DNA from 3 places in the Streptomyces sp. NBC_00019 genome. Region 2 is predicted to be linked to each of the others. Evidence: riboswitches for the same ligand, from Rfam matches in the RefSeq annotation. Region 2 holds a riboswitch; each other region holds the start of a gene.

Region 1 (5,990 bases), 2.2 Mb from region 2:
GGCGGGTCGCCGCGGACGGCCAGGATGTTGCGGATCCCGGCGTCGGCGTACTGGCCGATGATGTTGCGCAGTTCGGCGATGGAGTGGTTGACCGCGGTGAGGTGGGCGACCGGCGTGAGCGTGGTGTCCGCGACGATCTGCTGGGTCTCCTTGACCGTGCCCGCGCGGGTGGAACCGCCGGCACCGTACGTGACGGAGACGAAGTCCGGGGCGACCGCCTCGACCCTCCTCAGCGCGCTCCACAGGTTCCGCTCACCCTTGGGGGTCTTCGGCGCCGAGAACTCGAACGAGTACGTCGCCTTGCCCGTGGCGAGCATGTCGCGCACGGTGCGTGCGCGGTCAGTCCTGGTGGATGCGGTTCCGAGGGCCATACCCGCAGGTTAGCCAGGGGGCAGCGGTCACCCAACCGGATCCGGGGAATTTGCCCGTTTTGTCGACTTGTTGTCCACCCTTCGGACACCAGGACCGGTCACGCCGGGTCCCTGAGCCTCTTCGCGAACTCCGCTGCGGCGGCTCCCGGATCGTCGGCTTCCGTGATGGCCCGTACGACGACGACGCGGCGGGCGCCCGCCTCCAGCACCTCGTCGAGGTTGCCGAGGTCGATGCCGCCGATGGCGAACCAGGGGCGGTCGGTGCCGAGGGAAGCGGTGTACCGGACCAGGTCGAGGCCGGGTGCGTGGCGGCCGGGCTTGGTCGGGGTCGGCCAGCACGGGCCGGTGCAGAAGTAGTCCACGCCCTCCTGGACGGCGGCCGCGGCGGCCTCGGCCTCGGAGTGCGTGGAGCGGCCGACGAGGATGTCGTCGCCGAGGATCGCACGGGCGGCGGGGACCGGGAGGTCGCCCTGGCCGAGGTGGAGTACGGCGGGCGGCCAGGGGTGGGTGGCCCGGGCCGCGTGCGCCAGGTCGGCGCGGTCGTTCACCGAGAGGACCTTGCCGTACATGTGGCACTTGTCGGCGAACAGCTCCAGCCAGCCCAGTTCCTCGTCCGCCTCCAGGGTCTTGTCACGGAGCTGGATGAAGTCGACGCCGTTCTCCAGGACCGCGTCCAGGAAGTTGGGCAGGTCACCCTGCTTCTTGCGGGCGTCCGTGCAGAGATAGAGCCGGGCGTCGGCCAGCTGGGCGCGAGCGTCGGTGTCGGACGTGACGGGCATGGGTGTCCCCCGATGTCGGTGGCGTACGGGCCGCGGGCCGGTGCGGTCGACCTGGGCGGGCCGGGCGTAGTGAACCACAGGGACGGCTCCGCGGCCCATGCCCCGGCACCAGGTGCGACGGGCAGACACGTCCCACGTCCTGGCGACGAACCCGCAGGTCATCGACGCCAGGGCGTGGGACGCATCCGCTGATCACCGCTGTGGCACGGTGCCGCCCTGCGCACGGGGGCGGCCGCGACCGTGTGGGTGCGTGGGTGGCGGGCCCTGCGCCGGGCGGTTCGGCGGTAATGGGTCAGACGGCGAGCGCCTGGGCCCTGCGCTTCACCTCCGTGCCACGGTTCTCGCTCAGCGCCTGGGCGGGGGTCCCGGGCAGGCTGTCGTCGGGAGTGAAGAGCCACTCCAGCATCTCTTCGTCGGAGAAGCCGTCGTCCCTCAGGAGCGTCAAGGTCCCGGCGAGGCCCTTGACGACCTTCTGCTCGACCCCGTCGATGAAGGCGGCGGGGACGTGCAGTGCGCGGTTCTCACCACGGCGTACGGCGATGAGCTGGCCGTCCTTGACCAGCTGGCGCGCACGCGTCACCTCGACATCGAGGATTTCCGCGATGTCGGGGAGGGTGAGCCAGGCGGGGACGAGAGCATCGATCTTTGCGTCAATCTCGGTCACGGCATCAAGCCTGCCATCCCGCACTGACAGTCGGAAGCCAGACCCCTGCGACCTGGGCATTCGAACTACACTGTCGCCGCCTTCAGCGGCCTCGACGGGTCCGCCAGCAGCTCCGGGTCCAGCTCCGGCCCCGCCTCGATCAGCCGCCGCCCCTGTGCCAGGTCCCGGGGCCGGCCCACCGCCAGCAGGGCGACGAGGCGGTTCTCGCGCAGCCAGCAGACCGTCCAGGCCGGGCCGGACGGGTCACCGCGCCACAGGACCGTGTCGGCGGACGTGTGATGGCCGACGTACTGGACGAAGCGGCCGAACTGCTCGGACCAGAAGTACGGCACGGGGTCGTAGACCGCGGGCGTCTCGCCGATGATGTTGGCCGCCACCGTGCGCGGGCCCTGGAGGGCGTTGTCCCAGTGGTGGACCAGCAGCCGCTCGCCGTACCTTCCCGAAGGGAAGGACGCGCAGTCGCCGACCGCGTAGACGTCCGGCGCGGAGGTGCGCAGGCGGTCGTCGGCCACGACCTCGCCGTGCGCGCCGAGGTCGATGCCCGAGCCGGCCAGCCAGGCCGTGGCGGGGCGGGCGCCGATGCCGACCACGACGGCGTCCGCGGGCAGCCGCGTGCCGTCGTCCAGGAGTACCTCGCCGGGCCGCACCCGCTCCACGCGCGCGTTTGTGCGCAGCGCGGCACCGGCGTCGGCGTACCAGGACGACATCGGCGCGGCGACCTCCGCAGGAAGGGCCCCCGCGAGCGGCCGTTCGGCGGCCTCCACGACCGTCACCGCGCAGCCCGCCTCGCGCGCGGCGGTGGCGAACTCGGCGCCGATCCAGCCCGCGCCGACCACCACGATGTCGTGCTGTCGGGCGAGTACGGGCCGCAGCCGCTCGGCGTCGTCGAGGGTGCGCAGCAGATGGACACCGGGGACGCCCTCCGCGCCGGGCAGCCGGATCGGTTCGGCACCGGTGGCGAGGACCAGGACGTCGTACGGCACGGGCCCGGACTCGGTGTCCAGTTCGTGCTCGGCGGGGCGGACGCCCAGCGCCTCGCGGCCCAGCTCCAGTTCGATGCCGAGCGCCTCGAAGTCGACGTCGAAGGCGGAGCCCTCGGCCTTGCCGAGCAGTACGGCCTTCGACAGCGGCGGCCGGTCGTACGGCTGATGCGGCTCCGCGCCGATGAGGGTCACGGTGCCGGTGAAACCCTGTTCGCGCAGGGCTACCGCGGTCTGTACGCCGGCCATGCCCGCGCCGACCACGACCACGCGCCGCTGAGACTGCTCCGTCTGCTCGCTCACCGGATCACCATAGACAACTGACAATTTGTCAGTCAGCGGTCATGCACCGTGACCTGCTCCACAACGCTCGTCCCGCTGCCCTGCTGCGACTCCCACTCCCAGCTCTCCTCCAGCCGCACCCGCCCGTCCGGCAGCTCGACGACCGTGGACACGCAGTGCCCCGACGAGGTCGTCCCGTCGTGCTTGAGCTGGACGTACCGGAAGTCGAGCCGGTCGCCCTCCCGGGTACCCACCAGATGCCCGCGCACGACGTCGCCGCCCGTGTATTCGGCCCAGATCTCGCCGCTCTTCTCGTGGTACGTGAACCGGGTGCGGGTACCCACCTGACCTGGGGCCTGGTCGGCGACGGGGGCGAGGACGAGGCCGTCCAGCGAGCGGGGCATGGCAGCAGGCTCCCTTACACAAGCGCAAAACCAAGAGCTAGGGTGGCCAACGTAGAGCACTCGCGGGAGCCCGGACGCACCGGGCTGAGAGGGAGGCTGGCGGCCTCCGACCGTACGAACCTGATCCGGGTCATGCCGGCGAAGGGAGGGGCTGGACGCCCATGTCCTCACGTACGTCAGACGTCCTCGTCGTCGGGGGCGGAATCATCGGCCTTGTCACGGCCTGGCGGGCCGCGCAGCGCGGTTTCGCCACAGCCGTCGTCGATCCCGAACCGGGCGGCGGGGCCGCCCAGGTGGCCGCCGGGATGCTGGCCGCCGTCACGGAACTGCACTACGGCGAGCAGACCCTGCTGGGCCTGAACCTGGCCTCGGCCCGCCGCTATCCGGAGTTCGCGGCCGAGCTCACCGAGCTGACCGGCCACGACCTCGGCTACCGCCGCTGCGGCACGCTCGCCGTCGCGCTGGACGCCGACGACCGTGCCCATCTGCGGGAACTGCACGCCCTGCAGCAGGAGTCGGGCCTGGAGTCGGAGTGGCTGTCCGGGCGGGAATGCCGGCGCCTGGAGCCGATGCTCGCACCGGGCGTGCGCGGCGGGCTGCGGGTCGACGGCGACCATCAGATCGACCCCCGGCGGCTGATCAAGGCGCTGCTGGCCGCCTGCGAGCGGGCGGGCGTGGTCTTCCACCGCCTGTGGGCCGAGCGCCTGGACCTCGTGGGGGACCGGGCCGCCGGCATCACCGCCACCGACGGCACCCGGCTGGGCGCGGCCCAGGTGGTGCTCGCCGCCGGCAGCCTCAGCGGGCGGCTCGCCGGTGTCCCCGACGACGTGCTGCCGCCGGTGCGGCCCGTGAAGGGGCAGGTGCTGCGGCTGACCGTGCCGCAGCGGTACGCGCCCTTCCTGAACCGGACCGTGCGGGCCGTGGTCCGTGGCAGCCAGGTCTATCTGGTACCGCGCGAGAACGGCGAGCTGGTGATCGGGGCGACCAGCGAGGAGCAGGGCTGGGACACCACGGTGACCGCGGGCGGGGTGTACGAGCTGCTGCGCGACGCCCATGAGCTGGTGCCGGGCATCACGGAACTGCCGCTCACGGAGACCCGCGCGGGGCTGCGCCCCGGTTCCCCCGACAACGCACCGCTGCTCGGACCGACCGAGCTCCCTGGGCTGCTCCTGGCGACCGGCCACTATCGCAACGGTGTGCTGCTCACGCCGGTCACCGGCGACGCGATGGCCCATGTGCTGACCACGGGTGAACTGCCGGTCGAGGTCCGCCCCTTCACCCCCCGGCGTTTCACCTTCACGGAGCTGCCCGCATGAACATCTCCGTCAACGGAGAGCCGCGGGAGATCGCTCCCGGCACGGCTCTCGACACCGTCGTGCGGGCCCTCGCCCCGGCCCCCGCCGGAGTGGCCGCGGCCCTCAACGAGACCGTCGTCCCGCGCGGACAGTGGCCGTCGACGTCCCTCCGCGAGGGAGACCGCGTCGAGGTCCTCACCGCCGTCCAAGGAGGCTGACCCATGGCCGACGATCCCTTCGTCCTCGGCGGTACGACCTTCTCCTCCCGCCTGATCATGGGCACCGGCGGCGCGCCCAGCCCGGATGTGCTGGAGCGGGCGCTGATCGCCTCGGGCACAGAGCTGACCACGGTCGCGATGCGCCGGGTGGATCCGAATGTGCACGGCTCGGTCCTCTCCGTGCTGACCAGGCTCGGCATCGAGGTGCTGCCCAACACCGCGGGCTGCTTCACCGCGGGCGAGGCCGTGCTGACGGCCCGCCTCGCGCGCGAGGCCCTCGGCACCGATCTGATCAAGCTGGAGGTGATCGCCGACGAACGCACCCTGCTGCCGGACCCCATCGAGCTCCTGGACGCCGCGGAGACGCTGGTCGACGACGGTTTCACGGTCCTGCCGTACACCAACGACGACCCCGTCCTCGCGCGGAAGCTGGAGGACGTGGGCTGCGCGGCGATCATGCCGCTGGGCTCCCCGATCGGCTCCGGGCTCGGGATCCGCAACCCGCACAACTTCCAGCTGATCGTCGAGCACGCGCGCGTGCCGGTGATCCTGGACGCGGGGGCCGGTACGGCGTCGGACGCGGCGCTCGCGATGGAGCTGGGGTGCGCGGGTGTGATGCTCGCCTCGGCGGTGACGCGGGCCCAGGAGCCGGAGCTGATGGCGCACGCGATGCGGCACGCGGTGGAGGCGGGCCGGCTGGCGTACCGGGCGGGGCGCATCCCCAAGCGGCATTTCGCCGAAGCCTCGTCCCCCAAGGAGGGGTTGGCGCGGCTGGATCCCGAACGCCCCGCATTCTGAACGTACGTTCGACGCAGGCCGAAATTCGTTGCGACGTCCGTCACAGGACGGCTTCAGTCCCGCCCCGATCTCGCCCGAACCTGCGGCCCTGTCAGTCGCGGCTCGTACACTCACCTGCGTGGATACGACCCTTCAGGACCCTCTGGTCGGGCAGGTGCTCGACGGCCGCTATCGCGTGGACGCGCGGATCGCGGTCGGC
Region 2 (5,990 bases):
GCTCACCTTCCATCTGCCCGGTGACGCGCCGGTGACCTGGGCGTTCGGGCGTGAGCTGCTGATCGACGGTGTGGGGCGGCCGTGCGGGGACGGGGATGTGCGCATCGCGCCGGCCGAGGCGGACACGCTGGGTGAGGTCCTGATCCGCCTTCAGGTCGGCGTCGACCAGGCGCTGTTCCGCTCCTCGGCGGCGCCGCTCATCGCCTTCCTCGACCGCACCGACAAGCTGGTGCCGCTGGGCCAGGAGGGTGCGCTCGCCGACTTCGACGCCCACCTCGAGGAGGCCCTGGACCGGATTCTGGCGGAGGAACAGAGCGCGGGCTGAAGCGTTACGGCCATGGGGGGCGTAACGCTTCAGCACGGGCGTGGGGCTCGTGCAGGAACGCTTCTCCTCAGCGGGGCCCCAGGCATGTCACAGGGGCTGTACGGCGCCGTACAGCCCCTGTGAAGATGCAGGCGTCAGCGCTTGCGCCGTCGCCCGCGCCCGCCTCGTGCCGCGGGCGGCTGTGTGCCCGCCGACATCGACTGGGCTCCCGCCGGAGCCGGCCGGCCGCCCACCGGCGCCGTCCCGGAGCCCGGAAGCGCAGGCCGGTCGGCCGACACCACCAGGGCCGCGAGGGCGGTCGTCACCGGCACGGACGCGACCAGGCCGATCGAGCCCACCAGCGTGCGCACGATCTCCTCGGCGACGAGCTCGCTGTTGGCTACCGTCCCCACGCTGCTCTGCGCGATGGAGAAGAGCAGCAGCAGCGGCAGAGCGGCGCCCGCGTAGGCGAGGACGAGCGTGTTGACGACGGACGCGATGTGGTCGCGGCCGATACGGATGCCCGCGCGGTACAGATCGCGCCAGCCCATCGACGGATTGGCCTCGTGCAGCTCCCAGACCGCCGACGTCTGGGTGACCGTCACATCGTCGAGGACACCGAGCGAACCGATGATGACGCCGGCGAGCAGCAGACCGCTCATGTCGATCGACGGGTACAGGCCGTGGATCAGGCCGGTGTTGTCGTCCGTGTTGCCGGTGAGCGCGGCCCAGCCGATGAACAGCGAGCCGAGCACGCCGATCAGCAGCAGCGAGATCAGCGTGCCGAGCACCGCGACGGATGTTCTCGCCGAGAGTCCGTGGCACAGATACAGGGCGATCAGCATGATGGCGCTCGCCCCGACCACGGCCACGACCAGCGGATTCGAGCCCTGCAGGATCGCGGGCAGGATGAAGAAGTTCAGGATCATGAAGCTGATGGCCAGCGCGACCAGCGCCATGACGCCCCGCAACCGCCCGACGACCACGACGGCGAGTGCGAAGATGCCCGCGAGCAACGCCATGGGGAGCCTGCGGTTCACGTCGGTGACCGAGTACTGCAGGTCCTTGGGGGCGGAGGGCTCGTAGGCGACCACGACCTTCTCGCCCTGGTGCAACTGCCGCGACTGGTCCGGTTGCACGATCTCGGTGAACGTACGGCCCTTGTCGGCGCCGGTGTCGACGCGGATCGTCGCCTTCTTGCAGTCGCCGTCGGCCTGCTGCTGGGCGGAGGAGCCCTCGGCGGTGGAAGTGTCGCCGGTCGGGGTCTCGCCCGAGGCGTTGACCGACTTGCAGCTCACGCTCACGACCTTGGTGACCGTGGCCTGCTGGGTCTGCCGGTCGAAGCCGACGCCGGTGCGCTCATGACCCGGAGCGCCCCCCGGCCACAGCACGGCGAGCCCGACGATCACGGCGACGCCGAAGGGGATGAGGATCGCGGCGATGACCTTGCGCAGGTGCTTGGAGACGGGGGCCGCCGGGCCGTGACTGTGGCTGTGACCGTGTCCGCCGCCACCGCCGGTGCCCCCACCACCGGAACCGGGGCCGTGCCCATGCCCGTGTCCGCCACCGGCGTCGTGCTCGTGGCCGCCGGCGGCACCGGGCCCGTGCTCGAACCGGCCGCCCGATCCGGGCTCCTGTCCGAACCCGTCACCGGTGCCGTTTCCGTGCTCGTGCCAGTCGCCGGAGCCCGGGCCCGGGCCGTACCCGGCACCCTGCCCGTCTGCGGGTCGGGGTCCGTTGCCGGGCCCGTTTCCGGAGCCGGGCCTGCGAGGAGGCTCGGGCGGTGGGAACGGGGGCTGATGTGTCGTGGTCACCGACCGATCATCGCAAGAACGACAGGGGCCCTCTGTTCACCGCGCCCGAATTGACGCTAGCGTGGGGGCACCTTTGTACACGCGGGAGCTCGGAGCACCGGGCTGAGAGGGCGCTGACCTCCGTCCCAGCGATGTTTCACGTGGAACATCGTCACCAGCGAGTGACTTTCCACACGAAACGTCGGCAGACGGAAGCCGCTGCGTCGACCGCCGAACCTGTTACCGGGTAATGCCGGCGTAGGGAGTAGGTCTCATGACCATCAAGGACGCGCGCACGCCTGCCTTCAGCCAGGACGAACAGCCCATTCAGGGCGAACAGTCCGCGGAGGTCGGGAAGTCCATCGGCTGGCACAAGGCGTATGTCGAGGGCTCCCGCCCCGATCTGCGGGTGCCGGTCCGTCAGGTGCACCTCACCAACGGGCAGTCGGTCACGCTGTACGACACATCGGGCCCGTACACCGACCCCCTGGTCGATACCGACGTCCGCCGGGGGCTGGCCCCGCTCCGGGAGAACTGGATCATCGCCCGCGGCGACACCGAGGAGTACGCGGGCCGTCCCGCCCGTCCCGAGGACGACGGCATCAAGCACACCTCGCCGCGGGGCGGCAACCTGCGCAACCTCGACGCGGTCTTCCCCGGGCGGCCCCGGCTGCCGCGCCGTAGCCGCGACGGTGGAGCGGTCACACAGCTCGCGTACGCACGCCGCGGTGAGATCACGCCGGAGATGGAGTACGTGGCCCTGCGGGAGAACGTGGCCCCCGAGGTCGTCCGGGAGGAGATCGCGGCCGGCCGCGCGGTCCTCCCGGCCAACGTCAACCACCCGGAGATCGAGCCGATGATCATCGGCAAGCGGTTCCTGGTGAAGGTCAACGCCAACATCGGCAACTCCGCGGTGACGTCCTCCATCGAGGAGGAGGTCGAGAAGATGACCTGGGCGACCCGCTGGGGCGCCGACACGGTCATGGACCTGTCCACCGGCCGCAACATCCACACCACCCGCGAGTGGGTGCTGCGCAACTCCCCCGTCCCCATCGGCACGGTGCCGCTCTACCAGGCGCTGGAGAAGGTGGACGGCAAGGCCGAGGAACTGACCTGGGAGATCTACAAGGACACGGTCATCGAGCAGGCCGAGCAGGGCGTGGACTACATGACGGTCCACGCGGGCGTCCGCCTCCCGTACGTACCGCTGACGGCCAACCGCAAGACGGGCATCGTCTCGCGCGGCGGCTCGATCATGGCGGCCTGGTGCCTCGCGCACCACAAGGAGTCGTTCCTCTACGAGAACTTCGAGGAACTCTGCGAGATTCTCGCCGCCTACGACGTCACGTACTCGCTCGGTGACGGTCTCCGGCCGGGTTCGATCGCGGACGCCAACGACGAGGCGCAGTTCGCGGAGTTGAGGACGCTCGGGGAACTCAACACGATCGCGAAGCGTTTCAACGTACAGACCATGATCGAGGGTCCGGGCCACGTCCCGATGCACAAGATCAAGGAGAACATCGACCTTCAGCAGGAGATCTGCGAGGAGGCACCGTTCTATACGCTCGGCCCGCTGACCACGGACGTCGCCCCGGCGTACGACCACATCACCTCAGGCATCGGTGCCGCGATGATCGCGTGGTGGGGCACGGCGATGCTCTGCTACGTCACGCCCAAGGAGCACTTGGGCCTGCCCAATCGTGACGACGTGAAGACGGGCGTCATCACCTACAAGATCGCGGCCCATGCGGCGGACCTCGCCAAGGGACACCCTGGCGCACAGGAGTGGGACGACGCGCTGTCGGACGCCCGCTTCGAGTTCCGCTGGGAGGACCAGTTCAACCTCGCCCTCGACCCTGACACGGCCCGCGAGTTCCACGACGAGACACTCCCCGCCGAGCCGGCCAAGACGGCCCACTTCTGCTCGATGTGCGGGCCGAAGTTCTGTTCCATGAAGATCTCCCAGGACATCCGCCGTCGTCACGGCGGGAACCAGGAGGAGATCGAGGAGGGCATGGCCCAGAAGTCGAAGGAGTTCGCGGCTGCGGGGAACCGGGTGTATCTGCCGCTCGCCGACTGAGCGGAGGCCCGTCGGGGGATGCGGGAGGCGCAGGCCGTCCGGCGTCCGTGAGGCGCCGGACAACCGGCTTGCGCGCCCCCGAAGTCGGGTTTCCCCGCGGTGAGGGGCGCAAGCCGGGGGTTACTCCGGCTGGTGTTCCGGGCCGCCGAAGTCCGGGCTGGTGTAGTCCGGGCTCGTGAAGCTGGGCCGTGGGCCGGAGGAGCCGTCGTCAGGGCTGCTGAAGCCCGGACGGCCGTAGCCGAGGTGCGGCATACGGCTGGTCGGCGCGGGCGGTGCGGGGCGGTGCAGGGCGGCCGCCGTGCCGGGGTCGGCCAGCGCGTCCCGCAGGAAGGGCAGGACACCCCGCTCCAACAGGGCCTCGCGCCAGGCCTCCCTGGCCCGGGCCACCTCCCCGCTCAGCTCGCCGTACGGCCCGGTGTCCAGCGAGGGCCGGTTGCGCAGGGCGGTGAGCAGGAGGCCGACCGCGGCGACCAGGATCGCGAGCGCGGTCACCGCGCCGAACACCCAACCGGTGGTCAGCATGGTCTGGGCGAACGCCGGCTGGGGGTCCAGCATTTTCAGGATGTACCCCACCAGCAGGAAGATCGCCGCTGCGGTTCCGGCGAGGACGGGCGTCAGGACCGCGGCGACGGCGACGGCGCCCGCACCGGCGGTCTCGGCGACCTCTCCCATGGTGGCGGCGAGCCCCACCGCGCCCGAGCCCGGCTCGGCAGAGCCGGTCTCACGGACGGACGACGGGGTGGACGGCGCCGGTTGGCGCAGTTCCTCGCGGACCTTCACGTAGTGCTGGTACTCGGTCGCCGCGGCCGCCGTGATGATCGCGGTGGCGTTGAGCGCCATGGTGCGCAGCTGTTCGGGATTGAGCCGCTGTCCCACAGCGGCCAGTTCCGGGCGGTGTGGGGCGGAGCGCAGCGCCTCATCGAGGATCCGCTCGTACTCCTGGCGGTCCTCGATCAGCAGGTGCTGCGGAACGCTGTTCATGTGCATCCCCCGATGCTCCGTAGGGCTTGGGGCTCGCATGACTGTGAGCCGTCGGGCAGAAACGGAGGGGAGCCTGCTACGGATAAGCCGATGGTAGAGCGGTGACGGCACACGGTGACAGGGGGTTTCCAGAAATTGGGCCCTGGCCTGCGTCGTTTCTTGCTCAGTCCGTCATGGGGGATCGTCTGCCCCGTGAACGTTCAGATATCCAGCGGCAGTTGCTGGACCAGCAGCTTTCCGGCCATGGTCACACCGCCGTCCATCGCGATGGCCAGCCCCTCGGCGTAGACGTGCGGTCCCTCGACCCGCGGACCCGACGAGTCCTCGCCGTCCTCCGAGCCGACCTCGCCCAGCAGGTAGGGGATCGGGCTGTGACCGTGAACGATCCGCGTGCCGCCGTACGTGTCGAGCAGGGACCGCACATGGTCGGCGCCGCCCTCGTCGCGGAAGGAGAAGCGCTTGGTGAACTTGCGGAACAGATCCCATACCTCGTCCGCGTCGTTGCGCGTGATCGTCTCGCGGACGGTGTCGTTGACCGCCTCGATCGAGTCGCCGTAGTCGAGGTAGGCGGTGGTGTCCGAGTGGACGAGCAGGTGCCCGTCGACCTCCTCCATGGCGTCGAGGCGGGCCATCCACTGGAGGTGGTGGTCCTGGAGGCGGTCCATGTCGGTCTTCTGCCCGCCGTTGAGCAGCCAGGCCGCCTGGAAGGTGGCGGTGCCCGCACCGGAGTTGACGGGGGTGTCGCCGAACCGCTTGGCGCCGAGCAGCAGCAGTTCGTGGTTGCCCATGAGGGCCTTGCAGTAGCCGCCGGCCGCGGCGGCCTCGGCGGACA
Region 3 (5,990 bases), 2.1 Mb from region 2:
CTGGGCTTCGCGGTCGCTGCCAGCGCCACGCTCGGCGACCTCGGGGAGTCGATGATCAAGCGGGACCTGGGCATCAAGGACATGGGCACGCTGCTGCCGGGCCATGGCGGCATCATGGACCGGCTGGACTCTCTGCTGCCGACGGCGCCGGTGGTGTGGCTGCTGCTGGTGCTGTTCGTCGGTTCCGGCTGATCGTTTCCGTACAGGAGAAGCCCTCGCTTCGGCGGGGGCTTCTTCCGTTCCGGCGGTTCTGTTCTACCGGCTGGTCCAGTGGGACGATTCCTCTGTAAGCCCTCGAAGGGGATCGCCCTGGAAGGAGGGCGTCATGTCCGCCATCCGTGAAGTGATCGACGTCGACCGCAGTCCCGAAGACGTCTATGCGTATATCACCGACCCCTCCCACCTGCCGGAATGGCAGCTGAGCGCCGTCAAGGCCGAGCCGCTCGACGAGGGGCCCGTCCACGCCGGCTCCCGGGTCCGGGTCACCCGGCGCATCGGGAACCGTGAGATTCCGATGACCGTCGAGTTCGACAGGCTCGACCCGCCGTACAGCTGGGATCTGCACGGCATCGAAGGCCCCGTCAGGCCACGTACCCACGGCGAGATCGAGTCGCTCGACGACGGGCGCCGCTCCCGCGTGACGATAGAGATCGACTTCGAGGGGCACGGCCTCGGCAAGGCCCTGGTTCCCCTCGTCGTCCGCCCGCAGGTCCGCAAGGAGCTCCCGCGGGACGAGCAGCTGCTCAAGGAGTGCCTGGAGCGCCCCACCCCCTAGGAAGCGCCCCACCACCTGGGAAACGCACCACCGCCTAGGACGTGCAGACGTCCTTGAGCTCATTCGCGGCGGCGTCGATCCGGCTGCTGTCCGGGTCGGTGTCGCCGTCGAGGATGGACTTGTTGTAGTCGTCGATGGCCTTGTCCAGGTCGTCGACGGCCTTGTCGACCTTGCCGTCGTCCGTGTCGTCGTTGATCTTGTCGAGGTTCTTCTCGATGGTGTCGATGGACTCGCCGGTCTTCGACGGGTCCTTCGCCGCGTCCCAGCCCGCCTCGTGGATCGCCTTGAGACTGTCGGAGATCGTGTCGGCGTTGGTGAGACAGTCGAGCGCGTCGTAGGTGTTCTCGCAGCCGGTGAGGAGCCCGGCGGTCAGTGTGACGGCGGCGACGGTGGTGGCGACGGCGGCGATACGGCGTCCGCGTCGGCGGTTGGCGGCCATGGAACGGGTCCCCTCCTGGAAGGCACAGGGCGCTGCTGCGTTCTGTGTGCCGTCCACGATTCCGCCGTAGGGTCCCCTGCGACGAGGCAGCTGCCTCCCGTATGGGTGGTGGAGCGGGCTACATAGGGGCGGGGCGTATGTGGGTTCCGGACAGCCTGGATCGACTCCGGGAGTGGCTGGAGGGGAACGGCATTCCCCAGGAGTCGTGGGGGACCGACGGGACCAAGTCCGTACAGCACCTGTGGGACGAGATCGAGGCGGGGGAGACGACCTTGGACTCCGAGCCGCCGTTGCGTCGCGTCACCGTCGTCACCCTGCGCATCCGGCAGGGCGGCAAGGAGCTCGTAGAGATCGCGCAGCTGATGGCCGACGGCAGTTGGCGCCCCCGGGACGAAGCCCCCGCCGAGAAGATGAAGCCCGGAGAGCAAGCGGCGGACACGGCACGGCGGTGCGTGGCCGAGGAGCTCGGAGTCGAAGGCCCCGGAGTCGTCGTGGGCCCCGTGTCCGAACGGCGTCTGCGCCGGGACTCGTCGCCGTCGTATCCCGGTCTGGCGTCCGAGTACGTCTTCCACGACGTCGACGTCCAGGTGCCGGGTCTCTCCTCGTGGAACTTCTGGACCAGGGAGGCCGGCGACGGGGCGGTTTCCGCCCATCTCTGGGCGTGGCGGTAGTCGACTGGGGCACTCCGGTTGATCTGCGACACTGGTATGACCATGCCCAAGCCCGGAGAACTCACTTTCGCCGCCCCCCGCGGAGCCAAGAAGCCGCCGCGGCACCTTGCCGATCTCACGCCTGCCGAGCGCAAGGATGTCGTGGCCGAGATCGGTGAGAAGCCGTTCCGTGCCAAGCAGCTCTCGCAGCACTACTTCGCGCGGTACGCGCACGATCCGGAGCAGTGGACCGATATCCCGGCCGGTGCTCGCGGAAAGCTGCAGGAGGCGCTGCTTCCTGAGCTGATGACCGTCGTACGGCATCTGTCGACCGACCAGGGAACCACGCGCAAGACGCTGTGGCGGCTGTTCGACGGGACGCTCGTGGAGTCGGTGCTGATGCGGTACCCGGACCGGGTGACCATGTGCATCAGCTCGCAGGCCGGGTGCGGGATGAACTGTCCCTTCTGCGCGACCGGACAGGCCGGGCTCGACCGGAATCTGTCCACCGCCGAGATCGTCCATCAGATCGTGGACGGGATGCGGGCGCTGCGCGACGGGGACGTGCCCGGTGGGCCCGCGCGGCTCTCCAACATCGTCTTCATGGGCATGGGTGAGCCGCTCGCCAACTACAAGCGGGTCGTGCAGTCCATCCGGGCCCTCACCGACCCCGCCCCCGACGGGCTCGGCATCTCGCAGCGTGGCATCACCGTCTCGACCGTCGGTCTGGTGCCGGCCATCCACCGGTTCTCCGACGAGGGCTTCAAGTGCCGGCTCGCGATCTCGCTGCACGCGCCGGACGACGAGCTGCGCGACACCCTCGTACCCGTGAACACGCGGTGGAAGGTGCGCGAGGTGCTCGACGCCGGGTTCGAGTACGTCGAGAAGTCGGGGCGCCGGCTCTCCATCGAGTACGCGCTCATCCGGGACATCAACGACCAGGCCTGGCGTGGTGACCGGCTCGGGCGGCTGCTCAGGGGCAAGCCCGTGCATGTGAACCTCATTCCGCTGAACCCGACTCCCGGGTCCAAGTGGACCGCCTCCCGGCCGGAGGACGAGAAGGCCTTCGTCGAGGCCATCGCCGCGCACGGGGTGCCCGTCACCGTTCGGGACACCCGTGGGCAGGAGATCGACGGGGCCTGCGGTCAGCTGGCGGCGGGCGAGCGGTAACCTGAGCCCGTACGTACATCTTCATATTCCGACAGGGGAGCGCCACAGCGCTGAGAGTGCGGCAATCGGGCCGCAGACCCTCCGAACCTGGCCCAGGTCATTCTGGGTAGGGAGATCGGTCATTACTCAAGCTGTTGCGCCCTGCCCGGAGCCTTTCAGAGGTTCCGGGCAGGGCCGCGTCTCTTCCTGGTCAACCCAGGAGGAATCCAGTGAGCATCACCAAGAAGGCCACGGTCCTCGCCGTCGGGTTCGGTCTCGTCGCGCTCTCCGCGTGCGGGTCGTCCGACAGCGACAGCGGCGGCGGCGACTCCAAGACCGTCACCCTCGTCAGCCACAACTCGTGGGCCGTCTCCAAGAACGTGCTCGCCGCGTTCGAGAAGGAGTCCGGGTACAAGGTCAAGGTCCTCGAGGACGGTGACGCCGGGCAGGCCGTCAACAAGGCGATCCTGACCAAGGACAACCCGCAGGGCGACGTCTTCTTCGGCGTCGACAACACCCTGCTGTCGCGGGCGCTGGACAACGGGCTGTTCCAGTCGTACGAGGCGAAGGGATCCGACCTGATCCTGCCCGAGTACCGGGTCGACGAGGACAAGCACAGGGTCACGCCGATCGACACCGGCGACATCTGCGTCAACTACGACAAGGCGTACTTCACCGAGCACAAGCTGGACCCGCCGAGCTCGTTCGACGACCTGATCAAGCCCGCCTACAAGAACCTCCTCGTCACCGAGAACGCCTCCACCTCCTCGCCCGGGCTGGGATTCCTCCTCGGGACCGCCGCCAAGTACGGCGACAGCGGCTGGGAGGGCTACTGGACGAAGCTCAAGGCCAACGGCGTGAAGGTCGTCGACGGCTGGGAGCAGGCCTACAACGAGGAGTTCTCGGGGTCCGCCGGCGGCAAGAAGGCCAAGGCCGACCGACCGCTCGTCGTCTCGTACGCCTCCTCGCCGCCCGCCGAGGTCATCTACGCCGATCCGAAGCCGACGACCGCGCCGACCGGGGTCGCCGAGGGGGCCTGTTTCCGGCAGGTCGAGTACGCGGGCCTGCTGAGCAACGCCGGGAACAGCAAGGGCGGCAAGGCGCTCCTCGACTTCATGCTCACCAAGCAGTTCCAGGACGACATGCCGCTGAACATGTTCGTCTACCCCGTGCGGGAGGCCGCCGAGGTGCCCCAGGAGTTCAGGAAGTACGGCCCGCAGGCCAAGGACCCCGAGACCCTCGACCCCGCCAAGATCGCCGACAACCGTGACCAGTGGGTCAAGTCGTGGACCTCGCTCGTACTGAAGTAGCCCCACGCGGGAGCCTCAAGGGGAACGTGACGCGGCTCGGGCTCATGGCCCTGCCCGTCGCGTTCTTCGGGGTCTTCTTCGCCTGGCCCGTCGCCGCGATCGTGGCGCGCGGGCTCAAGGCCGACGGCGCGTGGCAGTTCGGCCGGATCACGGACGTGCTCGCACAGTCCGACATCCGGCACGTCCTGTGGTTCACCACCTGGCAGGCCCTCGCCTCCACCGTGCTCACCCTGCTGATCGCGCTGCCGGGTGCCTATGTCTTCGCCCGCTTCGACTTCCCGGGCATGCAGATCCTGCGGGCGGTCGTGACGGTGCCGTTCGTGCTGCCGACGGTCGTGGTGGGGACGGCGTTCCTGGCACTGGTCGGGCGCGGGGGACTGCTCGACGAGCTGTGGGGCGTACGGCTGGACACGACGGTGTGGGCGATCCTGCTCGCGCATGTCTTCTTCAACTACGCGGTCGTCGTACGGACGGTCGGCGGGCTCTGGGCGCAGCTCGACCCGCGGCAGGAGGAGGCCGCGCGGATGCTGGGCGCCTCGCGCCTCGCAGCCTGGCGGAAGGTGACCCTGCCCGCGCTCGGGCCCGCCGTGGCGGCCGCCGCCCTCATGGTCTTCCTGTTCACCTTCACCTCCTTCGGTGTGGTGCAGATCCTCGGCGGACCGACTTTCTCCACCCTCGAAGTGGAGATCTACCGCCAGACCTCGGAGATCTTCGACCTCGCCACGGCAGCGGTCCTCACGATCATCCAGTTCGTGGCCGTCGGCTCGATCCTCGCTCTGCACGCCTGGACCGTACGGCGACGGGAGACCGCGCTGCGGCTGGTGGACGCGTCCGTGACGGCCCGGCGGCCGCGCGGGGCGGGGCAGTGGGCGCTGCTGGGCGGGGTGCTGCTCACCGTCGTCGTACTCCTGCTGCTGCCGCTCGCCGTGCTCGTGCAGCGCTCGTTCGACGCCCCCGACTTCGGGTACTACCGGGCGCTGACGAAGGCCGACGGGGGAGTGTTCCTGGTGCCCCCGATCGAGGCGATCGGCAACTCCCTCTCGTACGCCGTCGCCGCCACCGCCATCGCGGTGGTGGTCGGCGGCCTCGCGGCGGCCGCGCTGACCCGGCGGGACGCGGGGCGGTTCGTACGGGGCTTCGACGCGCTGCTGATGCTGCCGCTGGGGGTGTCCGCGGTGACGGTCGGGTTCGGGTTCCTGATCGCCCTCGATGAGCCGCCGCTGGATCTGCGGGCCTCGTGGATCCTGGTGCCGCTCGCGCAGGCGCTGGTCGGTGTGCCGTTCGTCGTACGGACCATGCTGCCCGTGCTGCGGGCCGTGGACCATCGGCTGCGGGAGGCCGCGGCCGTGCTCGGGGCATCGCCCTGGCGGGTGTGGCGGGAGGTCGATCTGCCCCTGGTACGACGGGCGTTGCTGATCGCGGCCGGGTTCGCGTTCGCCGTGTCGCTGGGGGAGTTCGGGGCGACCGTGTTCATCGCGCGGCCCGACAATCCGACGCTGCCGGTCGCGGTGGCGCGGCTGCTGGGGCGGGCCGGTGAGCTCAACTACGGCCAGGCGATGGCCCTTTCGACGATTCTGATGGTGGTGTGCGCGGTGGCGCTGCTGGTGCTGGAGCGGCTGCGGACCGATCGGACGGGTGAGTTCTGATGCTGCTGAGCCTTCAGGGCG

Evidence for each region. A riboswitch is a leader RNA that binds a small molecule or an ion and turns the genes downstream of it on or off. The one in region 2 is predicted to bind thiamine pyrophosphate.
Region 1: it holds a riboswitch for thiamine pyrophosphate, as region 2 does, so the genes downstream of both, thiO (glycine oxidase ThiO) here and thiC (phosphomethylpyrimidine synthase ThiC) in region 2, are expected to answer to the same signal.
Region 3: it holds a riboswitch for thiamine pyrophosphate, as region 2 does, so the genes downstream of both, OHU89_RS35220 (thiamine ABC transporter substrate binding subunit) here and thiC (phosphomethylpyrimidine synthase ThiC) in region 2, are expected to answer to the same signal.

What each region holds. Positions count from the first base shown of each region.
Region 1 covers NZ_CP108302.1:3,123,307-3,129,296, forward strand. The annotation lists gene metF (methylenetetrahydrofolate reductase [NAD(P)H]) at 1-371, opposite strand, end outside; gene thiE (thiamine phosphate synthase) at 470-1,150, opposite strand; gene OHU89_RS14935 (Rv2175c family DNA-binding protein) at 1,443-1,814, opposite strand; gene OHU89_RS14940 (NAD(P)/FAD-dependent oxidoreductase) at 1,880-3,097, opposite strand; gene OHU89_RS14945 (hypothetical protein) at 3,130-3,480, opposite strand; TPP riboswitch at 3,533-3,644, shown strand; gene thiO (glycine oxidase ThiO) at 3,642-4,796, shown strand; gene thiS (sulfur carrier protein ThiS) at 4,793-4,993, shown strand; gene OHU89_RS14960 (thiazole synthase) at 4,997-5,791, shown strand; gene pknB (Stk1 family PASTA domain-containing Ser/Thr kinase) at 5,910-5,990, shown strand, end outside.
Region 2 covers NZ_CP108302.1:5,316,936-5,322,925, reverse strand. The annotation lists gene OHU89_RS25020 (SsgA family sporulation/cell division regulator) at 1-325, shown strand, start outside; gene OHU89_RS25015 (YibE/F family protein) at 460-2,118, opposite strand; TPP riboswitch at 2,190-2,379, shown strand; gene thiC (phosphomethylpyrimidine synthase ThiC) at 2,372-4,177, shown strand; gene OHU89_RS25005 (hypothetical protein) at 4,298-5,164, opposite strand; gene OHU89_RS25000 (metallophosphoesterase) at 5,359-5,990, opposite strand, start outside.
Region 3 covers NZ_CP108302.1:7,435,942-7,441,931, forward strand. The annotation lists gene OHU89_RS35195 (phosphatidate cytidylyltransferase) at 1-192, shown strand, start outside; gene OHU89_RS35200 (SRPBCC family protein) at 326-775, shown strand; gene OHU89_RS35205 (hypothetical protein) at 810-1,214, opposite strand; gene OHU89_RS35210 (NUDIX domain-containing protein) at 1,352-1,885, shown strand; gene rlmN (23S rRNA (adenine(2503)-C(2))-methyltransferase RlmN) at 1,928-3,034, shown strand; TPP riboswitch at 3,058-3,165, shown strand; gene OHU89_RS35220 (thiamine ABC transporter substrate binding subunit) at 3,244-4,323, shown strand; gene OHU89_RS35225 (ABC transporter permease) at 4,368-5,969, shown strand; gene OHU89_RS35230 (ABC transporter ATP-binding protein) at 5,969-5,990, shown strand, end outside.